3 regions of the Lysinibacillus sp. NPDC093688 genome follow, and region 1 is predicted to be linked to each of the others. Evidence: riboswitches for the same ligand, from Rfam matches in the RefSeq annotation. Region 1 holds a riboswitch; each other region holds the start of a gene.

Region 1 (4,294 bases):
CTTCAGCATTCGCCAATGCAGCATTATTAGATGTGTTTAAGAGGGGCTTCAATGACTGACTAATTTTAAATTGGCCATTGGATGTAAGTAATTTATCTTTAGTAATGTTGGTAATGGTCACACTTTGCCCTTTTGTTTTGGCTGCAGCTACCTGCCCATCAATGTGAATTGAGTGGTTTAACGATGAATCATTAGATGTGGCATTTGCAGTTGACGTAGGCACTACTAAGGTTGCTGTAATAGCAGTAGCCATAAAAGTAGAAAATATTTTATTCTTCATTTTTGTCACCCTAATCATTGTATTTAATGGATAATATATCATACATTTCTTCAATTTAGTGCGCGATTGGGTCATTTTACTATATTAATTTAAATAAAGTGATAGCCCCTTTTTCTGTATCGTTTGTTTTAAGATTGAATTGTTTATTATCTCAATAAATAAATCATCCTTCCAACCAAAAGAGCCATTTGTCATTGTTTTAACATGATGAAAAATACTAGATGAGTTTCGTTATGTTCAGAAAATGGCCTTGTTATGAGGGATGAATAAACGATGAAGTGCATTGACCGAGTATACAAACAGCACTACTATAGGAGAGGAAAGGGGGACACGCTATGATGTATCTCGGCATGATTTTTTTTCAAATTGTAGCTCCGATTTTAGTGCTTCTAGTACTTGGCGCAGTTTTACAAAGGAAATTTCGTTTTAATTTAAAGGCGTTATCTCAACTTATTACATATTGCTTTATGCCAGCAGCTGTTTTTGTGAATTTATACGAAACAAGTATAGAGCTGTCTGTGCTAGGGGAAGTGGCATTATTTATTCTGCTCTTTATCGGAAGCCAAATGGTGCTTAGTCACTTTCTAGCAAAGGGGCTCGGTTTAGTAAAAACAGAGGCTGCGGTGTTTAAAAATAGCGTTGTCCTAATTAATTCAGGCAACTATGGTATTCCAGTTGCACAAATGATTTTCGTGACCCAGCCGATTGGGGTAGCGATTCAAGTCATTCTCGTCATATTTCAAAATATGACGACCTATACTTACGGCTTGTACAATTTAATTTCTTCAACAAAATCAGGCATGTCGATTTTGAAGGACTTCCTCAAAATGCCTATTATTCATGCACTTATTATCGGCGTTACTATGAACTATTTTAATATCCCTATTCCGCAGTTCGTAAAAATTCCGATAGACCATGTGGCAGGTGGCTTTATCGCTGTAGCATTAATAACTTTAGGGGCACAACTATCACAGCTTGAAATTAAATCCATGTTCAATAAGATGGTATACATTAGCTGTTTTACACGATTAATCATAGGGCCAGCCGTAGCATTGCTTATCATTTTTGCGCTTGGTCTTGATGGTGTCGTGGCACAATCACTTTTTATAGCTAGTTCATTCCCGACTTCGCGAAATAGCTCTAGTCTAGCATTAGAATATGACGTAGAATCGGCAACTGCTGCACAAACAGTTTTATTTTCAACGATTGTGAGCTGTATTACAGTGACGATTGTAATTTATGTAGCGGAGTTGTTGTTTACCTAACCTAAATGCTCTTCTGAATCAAAGATAGGATTGCAGCCCTCCTTGTAGGGACTTATATAAGTTAATTACCAAAACGTGTGGTTGATTTCCGTTCCGGCTGGGCGCTTTGTTGTTGCTGTCGCTACGCTTTCGCACAGATAAAACAATTGCTGACGCTTCGCTTTCGCACAGAGCAGAGCTTCCTAGGGGCGTCCGATGAGCCGCTTAGGCCAACACGATGTTGGTCACGAAGGCGTTATCACAGGATGTGATAACGCCTTCGTTCCTCTATCGCTAATCCCCGAGGAGTCACCCGGCCTTCACTCCAATCAACTAAAATTCATGGCTTACGTTTAAACTTCTTTCAGTAGAAGTCTCCCATCTCAGTAGTGTCCAAGCATCAGTGGAACACGGAATCGATAAGGGATTAATATAGGATGTTAGCCTAAAATCATCATATCCATGCGATAACAGCTAATTGACCTGCATCATGTTATTGCTGACGCTTCGCTTTCGCACAAAAAACATCTGCAGGCCTAGGCACAAAGCCGAATCCAGACGCAATTATGCCGAGGCATAATTGATCAATGGCTGTCGCCAACTTTTGATGAAAAGCCAAAAATAATCAAATGAAGCTTCCATCTATTAGCAATATCTGCTACACTAGCATCAAACTTAATAGTATTAACTAGGGGAGTCTGATGAGTCAGGCTGAGAGGGAAACGCATAGAGGTTTCTTGACCCTTTGGACCTGATCTGGCTCATACCAGCGTGGGAAAGTTAACCATTATTGCACACTATGTTATTTGCAATAACTATACCTTTACATTCTTAGCCGGATCCAAAATTTTTTTTGGATTCGGCTTTTTGTCTTCATTCAGCGGAAGACTCCTATCTTTGCAGGTGATGAGATGTATGCGGTTAAGCTTCCTATCAAGTGGGTGCCCAAACGCCTGCTGAATGAAGACAAGCCTCCGGCGGATGTCACGGATTTTAAAAGGAATGAATTGTGCGGGCACAATTCAAAATCCGGACGCAATTACGCCAAGGCGAAATTGATTTTTGTGGGTGAGCTAGATTCGGTCCTTATATAAATATAAAAGGGAGCGAAGTAGTTTATGACAACAGTTAGCGATAAGAACATTACGATTATGTCAAGTTTTGAAGGAAGTAAAAAGGTTTACGTAGAAGGATCTCGAGCAGATATTTTAGTACCAATGCGTGAAATTTCTTTAAGTCCGACGACAGGAAGCTTTGGTGAAGAGAAAAATGCGCCAGTGCGTGTTTATGATACGAGTGGCCCGTACACTGATCCTGCGCATAAGGTGGATATTACGAAAGGATTGCCAGCTTTACGTAGTGCGTGGATCAGAGAACGAGGTGACGTTGAAGAATATGAAGGTCGTACGATCAAGCCAGAAGATAATGGGTTTCGCAATTCTGAAGATCCACGAATAAAAGAAAATGTATTTCCTGATTTATCTAGAAAGCCTTTGCGTGCGAAGAAAGGTGGAAATGTAACACAGCTTCACTACGCACGAAAGGGAATTATTACTCCAGAAATGGAATTTGTAGCGATTCGCGAAAATATGGATCCTGAGTTCGTACGCTCAGAGATCGCGGCGGGACGTGCAATTTTACCATCTAATATTAATCACCCTGAGGCAGAGCCAATGATTATTGGACGCAACTTCCACGTGAAAATTAACGCCAATATTGGGAATTCAGCGGTGTCATCTTCTATCGCAGAAGAGGTAGAAAAAATGACGTGGGCTACACGCTGGGGTGCTGATAACATTATGGATTTATCTACGGGTAAGCATATTCATACGACACGTGAATGGATTATCCGTAATGCCGCAGTGCCAGTAGGGACGGTGCCGATTTATCAAGCGCTAGAAAAAGTAAATGGTGTGGCAGAGGATTTAACGTGGGAAGTGTATCGTGATACGTTAATCGAACAAGCAGAGCAAGGTGTTGATTACTTCACGATTCATGCAGGGGTATTGCTACGTTATGTGCCATTAACGGCTAATCGTGTAACCGGCATAGTGTCTCGAGGAGGCTCGATTATGGCGCAGTGGTGTTTATATCACCATCAAGAGAGCTTCTTATATACACATTTTGAAGAAATCTGTGAAATTATGAAAGCCTATGATGTTGCTTTCTCTTTAGGTGATGGTTTACGTCCTGGTTCTATAGCCGATGCAAATGATGAGGCTCAGTTTGTGGAGCTGGAAACGCTAGGGGAATTAACACAAATTGCCTGGGAGCATGATGTACAAGTGATGGTAGAAGGACCAGGGCATGTGCCGATGCATCTTATTAAAGAAAATATGGACAAGCAGTTAGAGGTGTGTAAGGAAGCTCCTTTCTATACTTTAGGGCCGCTAACGACAGATATTGCTCCGGGCTATGACCATATTACATCAGCCATTGGTGCTGCGATGATAGGTTGGTATGGTACGGCAATGCTATGTTATGTGACGCCTAAAGAGCATCTTGGCTTACCAAATCGTGATGATGTTCGTGTAGGGGTTATTACGTATAAAATTGCTGCACATGCTGCTGATTTAGCGAAAGGGCATCCGGGGGCACAGCAACGTGATGATGCACTATCTAAGGCACGCTTTGAATTCCGCTGGCGCGATCAATTCAACCTATCGCTAGATCCAGAGCGTGCAGTCGAATATCATGATGAAACATTGCCAGCAGAAGGAGCAAAAACTGCGCACTTCTGTTCAATGTGTGGACCTAAGTTTTGTAGTAT
Region 2 (4,294 bases), on a different contig from region 1:
GGTTTTAGTTTGTTTAAATTGTTTATTTTTTATCCCGTATTAACGGGCAGTAATTTATCTATATAGAAAGAGAAGCGTCAGGTCCTCCCATTTCAATTCAATGAGAGCAAAGAAATAAGAGATGCTTTAAATGTAGAGACTGTATTTGAAATATCCTCACTTTCGCAAATCGCGGAAATAACTGCTATTCCATCTGCACCTGCTTTAAATACAGTATGTGCATTCGAGCAGTTTATGCCTCCAATTGCAACGATAGGGAGCTCCGGGTATTGTTTGCGAACTTGTTGTAAAAATTCAGTTCCACTAGGCGGTTTGGCGTCGCTTTTAGAGGTGGTTGAAAAAATTGGACCAATTCCTACATAGTCAGCACCATATTGTAGAGCAGTTTGTAATTCAGCTTGTGAATGAACAGAAACCCCTAGAATCATATTGCCAATTTTTTCACGTACCATCGACACAGGAAAATCTTCTTGGCCAATATGAACACCATCTGCACTAAGTTTTATAGCTAGTTCTACATTATCATTGACGATAAACGGAACATGATACTGTTGACAGAGCTTTTGACATTTGCGAGCAAAATTTTCATATGCTTGTCCAGTTAGTGTATTTAACCCTTTTTCACGGTATTGAAACATTGTAATTCCGGATTGGAGAGCTTTCTCTAAAACGTTTATTGGCTCCTGATTGAAAACATTACCTGTACCCATAATAAAATATAGCTGTAGATCGTCACGTTTCATGAATGATCACCTCGCAGGAATCCTTATAGTTTTGATAAGCAAAATGATTTGTTGGACCATGGCCATTACCTATAGATAAATCATGAGTTATGGCTAATTGAATAAATTTTTTAGCTTCCTCAATTGCTTCTTCTATAGGTAGCCCAAGACTAAGAAAAGCAGTTAATGCTGCGGAAAACGTACAGCCTGTACCATGCGTGTTTTTTGTTGCAATACGAGTAGACTGCATGGAAAACGATCGACCATCTTGAAAAAATACATAATCAGTAGCATAACATTTATCCTCTAAATGACCGCCTTTCATAACGACGCATTGAACGCCTGTTTGTAATAAGACCTGAGCTACTTCTTTAATATCTGCTAAAGAATTGATTTTCCTTCCAGAAAGGGTTTCGGCCTCAGGGATGTTTGGCGTTACAATTGTTGCTAAAGGTAGCAAATCACTTCGTAATGCCTCAATTGCTTCTTGCTGTAATAAACTTTCGCCACCTTTTGCAATCATAACAGGATCTACAATAAGCGGAATATTTACTTCGGCTAAAATATGTGCAATTGATTGGATGATTTCGGAGGAAAATAGCATTCCTGTTTTAATAGCACTAATTGAAAAATCCTCGATTAGCGCACTAAGTTGTTTTTCAATAAAGCTCACTTCAATTGGTAATACACCCGATACACCCAGTGTATTTTGGGCCGTTAAAGCTGTAATAACAGATGTTCCAAACACTTTTAATTCCTGAAATGTTTTTAAATCAGCCTGTATGCCTGCGCCGCCGCCACTATCTGAACCAGCAATTGTCGTTACAATATCCACTATTCTTCACCACCCTTGGAAAGGCGATGTAGTTCATTCAATACAGCAATTTGAAAATCGCCAATGAATCGAGTAGAAGAAGCAGCTTTTTCTGCCAATTTTTTATAAAGTGATAATGTTTCTAGCAATTGGTCAAACGGTTGATTTCCTGCGGCGTAGGATGCACAACATAATGCACTCAATAAGCAACCTGTTCCAGTAACTTCTGTCATTTGAGCATTTCCACCTGTAACCCATTGCTGATGTGTGCCATCAGTAATAAAATCCTTTTCACCGGTCACAATAACAATACAATTGTATTGTTGAGCTACTTTCTGTGCCTCAACTTCTACAGAAATTGAACCACTACCACTATCTACGCCTTTTTGTTGCCAGTCTACATTGGCAATTGCCGCTAGCTCTCCGATATTACAACGTATTGCCGCAAATTTAATGTCCTTCAGTAATTGCTGTACCGTTTGTTTTCGGTAAGATGTTGCACCGGCAGCAACAGGATCTAAAATAACGGGAATGCCAAGAGCATTTGCTTTTTTCCCTGCAAGTAACATGGATTCTTTCATTCGCTCATTTAGGGTACCGATATTGATCAATAAGCCTGAGGCGATTGTGACCATTTCTTCAACCTCGTGACCGTCATCAGCCATGACTGGAGAAGCGCCTATTGCTAATAAGCCGTTTGCTTGAAAATTAGCCACAACGTAATTAGTCATGCAATGGATAAGTGGATTTTGTTTACGAATCGTTTGAAATATCAATTTAAGTCCTCCTCGTTGGATGGACGTAAGCGTGCAAAAAAGACTCTTTTTCGTGCAAAAAACACGTAAAAGAGCCTTTCATCAGTAATTCGATGTGAACTGCTCCCTACGTCAGTATTAACTAACAGGTTCAAAGGGTCAGGTTTTACCTTCTCAACTCTAAATGAGTCCCCCTGCAATCTTGCTTTTAGTTGACCAAAATGTACCATATTATTCATTTGTGTTCAATAGGGAGTTTTTTTCTTCATTCAGATTTTCTGTGCGAAAGCGACGATTACGCCAAGTTGAAATGGATAGAAGCAATACGTGACTGATGCCATATAGCAGAGCATGATAGTTGTCACGACTTTCATGAATTAGAGTGAATTCCATTGAAAATGATAAAAATTGAGTTTTATAATGGGCGTAACAAAAGGGGGCATTTGCCATGAAAAGAGAAGATTTAATCGCACCAGAATGGTATAACATTTCAGAGGAAATTGAAAAATATGCACAGGATTCTACCAAAAACGCATTATTAGTTTATAACGAAAACGGAGAAATTCAGTACATTACATATGCAGCCTTACTTGAAAAGGCCAATCAGGCAGCACATGTATTTACCTCTCAAGGTTTGAAAAAAGGTGATGTTATTTTAATTATGGTACCGAGATCAGTGGAAGCGTATATTGTGTACATTGCGGCGTTAAAGGCAGGTTTAACTATTATACCTAGTTCAGAAATGCTGAGATCTAAGGATATTGAATATCGAATCAATCACGCTAACGCAAAAGGTGTTGTTGCATTTGAGCCTTATATTGAACAATTTGATAGTGTTGAAAATTTACAAGAAATACAGCAATTTGTCATTGGTCATGCACATGAACCTTGGCAGCCATTGCTTGAAAAAATGCAAAGCCAACCAAAAAGCTACTTTAATTCTACACCAACTAAGAGTACAGACATTGCATTTTTAGCATATACAAGTGGTACAACAGGCAATCCAAAGGCAGCAGTACATACACATAGCTGGGGTTACGCACACTTACGAACTACTGCACCAAATTGGTTAGGTGTTCAAGAAGGTGACATAGTATGGGCTACAGCAGCTCCTGGCTGGCAAAAATGGATTTGGAGTCCGTTCCTCGCTACTTTAGGAAGTGGTGCAACAGCATTTGTTTACAAAGGTCACTTTGATGCGGGTACTTACCTTGCACTGATTGAAAAATTCAATATTAATATTCTGTGTTGCACACCAACCGAATATCGATTTATGGCGAGTCTTGAAAATTTACAAGATTTCAATGTAAGTACAATACGTCAGGCTGTGTCAGCGGGCGAACCTTTAAATAGTGAAGTGATAAAAGTATTTTCCGAGGTTTTTAATTTACAAGTACGAGATGGCTATGGACAAACAGAGAATACATTACTTGTTGGTACAATGGTAGGGATGGAGGCTAGAATGGGCTCAATGGGTAAACCTACCCCGGGTAATTCTGTTGAAATTATCAATGATTTTGAAAGTCCTGTTGCGGTCGGAGAAGTTGGAGATATTGCTGTACACTGTGAAACGCCCGCGTTATTTAAAAAATATTTAAACGATCCAGAACGGACAAATTTACAATTTAGAGGCGATTGGTATATTACCGGTGATCGTGCATATAAAGATGAAGATGGCTATTATTGGTTTGAAGGACGTGGAGATGATGTCATTATATCGTCTGGGTATACGATTGGCCCATTTGAGGTAGAAGATGCGTTATTGAAGCATCCTGCAGTGAAAGAAACTGCCGTTGTCGCGAGTCCAGATGAGATTCGTGGAAATCTCGTAAAGGCGTTTGTTGTGCTCTGTGAAGGAGAAGTTGGTAATGAAACACTTATAAAAAAACTACAAAACCATGTAAAAACTTTAACAGCCCCATATAAATATCCTCGTGTGATTGAGTTTGTTACTGAGCTACCAAAGACTACATCAGGCAAAATTCGTCGTGTCGAATTACGAG
Region 3 (4,294 bases), on a different contig from region 1:
ATGTAAGCTTTACGCTAACATCTTATCAATGGAATGGTTTTGGGCTTAGTGATCCCCTTTGGGCAGTTATTTTACTAACACTTGGGGTAGCAATAGCACTACATATCCGTTTCCATTATTTTGATATTATCTATCCAAGTGTATTTATCTGGTCCTATATCGGGGTCGCATTACATAATGGTTTTGATGAGCTACTTGTGTCAACGGCAGCCTTATTTTTATGTGGAGTGCTACTTGTCGGTATATTATTTATTAAAAAAAATCCTGCCCACCAAAATTAAATTGGTAGCAGGATTTTTAGCTTTTTTATTGTTCATCAAGTGAAGTTAAAATAATTGGTTTGTCTTTTGTAACGATAATTGAATGCTCAATTTGAGCAACTAATGATTTGTCTGGCGTAACGAATGTCCAGCCATCACCAGATTCCACAATATGCTCCGCTTTCGCTGAGATAAATGGCTCGACTGCAAGTACCATGCCCTCTTTCATAATTGTAGAATCCCATGCATCATAATAATTTAAAATATGATTTGGCTCATCATGTAAAGAACGACCTAAACCATGACCTGTTAGGTTCATTATCACTGTTAAATCATTGGCATATGCTTCACGCTCAACAGCTTTGCCGATTTGGTTTAATTTTGATCCAGCTTTTACTTTTGTCATTGCACGGTCGAAAGCACTTTTAGCTACGCGACATAGCTTTTCTTTATCCTCATAACCTTCACCAACTACAAATGAAATGCCCGTATCCGCAAAGTAACCATTTAATGAACCAGATACATCTATATTGACGATATCTCCCTCATTAATCACACGTTCACCTGGAATACCATGTGCGACTTCCTCATTAACACTAATACATGTGTATCCTGGGAAATCATACTCCCCTTTAGGTCCAGAAACTGCTCCTGCCTCAGCAAACATACGGCCTGCAATTTCATCTAGTTCAAGTGTTGTTACACCTGGTTTTGTAGCAGCCTTCATGGCTTCACGAATTTCAGCACAAATACGGCCGATTTTTTTAAAGGCTTCAATCTCTTCTTGCGTTTTTACAATCATTTTTAACGTCCCTTTCATCTAATATCTCTATTTAATATAACATAACTTTTTATACATAAAACGCTAAACGCTCTAAATATTATATGCCATCATAAAGTGTAAATTGCTGAAAACAGGCTCATTACTAAAAGTTAAGAATGACATTTATTTAAAACGTATGCCATGCATAAGTTGATTGGAGTGGAGGCTGGGCGACTCCTCGGGGATCAGCGAAAGAGGAACGAAGGCTAAAGCCATCACATCCTGTGATAACGCCTTCGTGACCAACCTCGGTGCTGCTGCCGCTACGTTAGCACTACGCTTTCGCGCAAAAAACATCTGTTGGCCCGAGACCCTGCAGCGAAGCGAAGCGGCTCATCGAACGCCCCCAGGAAGCTTTGCTCTGTGCGAAAGCGTAGCGACAGCAACAACAAAGCGCCCAGCCGGAACGGAAATCAACCTCATGTTATGGGGATGAGCTAAAAAACAATGATCCTTCATCCAATTTAATAAAAATAAAACCCTTCACTCGTGTGAAGGGCATAATAATTATGATTTTCGTTGCATTAATTGAGGTGCTGCCGTAAATAACAGAACACCGACAATCGCTGTTAAAATCGTTGCTGGTAGCATATATGTTCCATTATAAATAATTGAATAAATCCATGCATTTTGATCGCCAGCATACTCTGCAAAAAATACAGCGCCCCCAATGGTATGTGCTGCATAACGTAAAAAGCCCGCTATTACCGTTCCTAAAATAATATAAAGCGCCATTTTCTTTTTGTTTAAATCTTTTGCAGCCTCAAGCACTGGCCCACGCACAACGGCCGCTAAGCCTACTACTGTAAAGGCAACACCATAATCAAGTGTTCCTTGAAGCCAATGTATAATATAGGCACCAAACATTGTTTGCATAACACCAATGAGTAAACCCGTTGTCATGCCTGGAATAAGGCCCCAGCGAAATGCTATTAACACTATTGGAACCATCACGAGACTAACAGAGCCACCTTGTGCCCATACTTTAAAGGAAACCTGATCAAGCACAAGGCCAATCGCTGCGAATATCGCAATCTCCACAAGCATTAAAAGTCTTTTATTGTCCATAATTATTCTCTCCTTTGTTCCGATGTAGGATACAAGAGCAGGAATAGAAATCAGTTGGCAAATATGTTCCTATATGGCATCAATAATTATTAAAAAACGATGCCAGGACAGAGCCTCACATCGTAAAAGTGTCGGTTTCTATCCACATCCCTACGCAAGCGTTAACTTACAGGTTCAAAGAGTCAAGGCATTACGTGCCCAGTCTCAGCTGACATCATCAGCTCCCCTTGTGGTCGTTACATCTTAATTTAGTTGAACAACCTCATTGTACGCAAACACTATAACGATTACAACCTCTTCCACATTAATTTTTTGAAACTTTACTGTTTTTCATGCGTAAATATTAAAAAAGGAGGTACAACTATGGAGAACCAAAAAATTTTATCTGCCTTTAGTTATCTCAGTATCTTTTTCGCACCTTTTATTGTGCCATTAGTAGTTTACTTTGTTTCAAAAGATCACGACGTAAAGAGTCATTCTCTTCGAGCACTAATATCACATTTAATCCCAGTCGCATTTGGAATAATATTTTTTGCAGTCTTTATTTTCTCAACTTTATCATTCAACACTTTTGAACCTGATTCAGGTAGCAGTACATTTCTTATCATTTGGTTAGTTTCATTCGCAATTTACATTCTCGTCTCAATAGGAATCGTCATTTGGAATATTATTCAAGCTGTTCGCGTTATCCGATAAGTTTCATTTCAACCTTGAACAGAGAGTACTAAAAGGAGCTGTTATTTTTTGAAAGTATCTAAAGTTGTCAAAACCGCCGTAAAATTAGCACCTATCGTTATTCCAATTGTTAAAAAAGTAATCGCTGCAAAGAAGGGAACGGCTAATTCCTCCAAAAACATCTATAAGTAATAATACGTTTTTAAAGTTAAATGGGCTTAATAACAAGAATCTGCTTACTTTTTTCAGCAGATTCTTTTTTTCGTTTATTTAACAGTTCGCTATCTTCTATATGGCACTGTAATATAAAGTTTAACAATACACATGAGGAGTTGTTTATGATAAATACCGAAAAACAATTAATGAGCTTGGTTAATGCTGCACAGGTCCTAACATCAACACTCGATATAGACCAAGTGTTAGAGAAACTTATTAGTGAAGTACTCCATGTGATTAAAGGTGCTGATGCAGGTGTGCTGTTTATGTTAAATACAGAGACAGATCGTTTAATTGCTAAGCATACTGTAGGTTATGATCTAGCTTACTTGAAGAAAATTCACCTTGCCTCAAATGAAGGGATGACTGGAAAAGTATTCTCTCAAAAAAAGGCATTTAGATTCCATACTAGCGATGATGTAACTGAAAATATGGCCGATTTATTTCCACAGTATGAAGAAAACTATACAAAAGCAGTCGGTGATTTTACTTACCCAAAAAGTGCTGTTTGTGCTCCGCTTCTTGATAAAAGTAATTCATGTATAGGCGTGTTAACGATTGTCAATTTTTCAGGAGATACACAGTTTGAGAATAGTGATTTAACAATGCTTCAAGCATTTGCGAATCAATCCTCAATCGCCATCGAAAATGCAAAATTATTTACTCAAAACGAACGCTCTAAACGCATTTATAATGCTTTAACACGAGTCTCTTTAACACGAGGTCGACTAAACGATATGATCGATACCCTCGCTTCCTTACTAGGACAGTCTGTAGCAATTACCACTGATTTTTACGATTTACTTGTCACATCTTCTTCAACAGCAAAGCTTGCAACCGAAATTTTAAAAGAGCAGGAATCAGAGCATCTTCATACAGTTGTTCAACAATGCGTGCGACATCAAGTACATATACCAATCAACCATGAAATGTATGTAAGTTATTTGTTCCCTATCCATACAGAGCGGGGTGTAATAGGAATACTGTTGATTGTTATGGATCAACATTTACAGATGGATCCTCTAGATTTATTTGCAGTAGAACAGGCAAGTGCTCTTTTCGCCTTACAATTAGCCGAGGAGGAAAAGGAGCTTGAAATTTCCTTCAAATATGACGGTTATTTGTTACAACAGCTACTAAACTTGAATTTTAATGCCTTTTATAAACGTCAAGAAGCCCAACAAACGACCCATTATTTATGCGCTACTCTACAGCTTGAGGGAAGTAAGTATGGTGTTGCTCAAACTAAAAA

Evidence for each region. A riboswitch is a leader RNA that binds a small molecule or an ion and turns the genes downstream of it on or off. The one in region 1 is predicted to bind thiamine pyrophosphate.
Region 2: linked by a shared signal. The riboswitch ahead of thiM (hydroxyethylthiazole kinase) and the one ahead of thiC (phosphomethylpyrimidine synthase ThiC) in region 1 are both predicted to bind thiamine pyrophosphate.
Region 3: linked by a shared signal. The riboswitch ahead of thiT (energy-coupled thiamine transporter ThiT) and the one ahead of thiC (phosphomethylpyrimidine synthase ThiC) in region 1 are both predicted to bind thiamine pyrophosphate.

Annotation. Positions count from the first base shown of each region.
Region 1 covers NZ_JBNNUX010000036.1:16,605-20,898, reverse strand. Annotated here, with positions in the region: gene ACQKN2_RS20645 (S-layer protein) at 1-280, opposite strand, end outside; gene ACQKN2_RS20640 (AEC family transporter) at 616-1,545, shown strand; TPP riboswitch at 2,205-2,319, shown strand; gene thiC (phosphomethylpyrimidine synthase ThiC) at 2,643-4,294, shown strand, end outside.
Region 2 covers NZ_JBNNUX010000008.1:21,724-26,017, reverse strand. Annotated here, with positions in the region: gene thiE (thiamine phosphate synthase) at 93-743, opposite strand; gene thiD (bifunctional hydroxymethylpyrimidine kinase/phosphomethylpyrimidine kinase) at 733-1,557, opposite strand; gene thiM (hydroxyethylthiazole kinase) at 1,557-2,312, opposite strand; TPP riboswitch at 2,399-2,497, opposite strand; gene mbcS (acyl-CoA synthetase MbcS) at 2,740-4,294, shown strand, end outside.
Region 3 covers NZ_JBNNUX010000025.1:21,271-25,564, reverse strand. Annotated here, with positions in the region: gene ACQKN2_RS17795 (hypothetical protein) at 1-281, shown strand, start outside; gene map (type I methionyl aminopeptidase) at 307-1,062, opposite strand; gene thiT (energy-coupled thiamine transporter ThiT) at 1,591-2,151, opposite strand; TPP riboswitch at 2,282-2,389, opposite strand; gene ACQKN2_RS17780 (DUF4870 domain-containing protein) at 2,515-2,847, shown strand; gene ACQKN2_RS17775 (hypothetical protein) at 2,896-3,018, shown strand; gene ACQKN2_RS17770 (helix-turn-helix domain-containing protein) at 3,165-4,294, shown strand, end outside.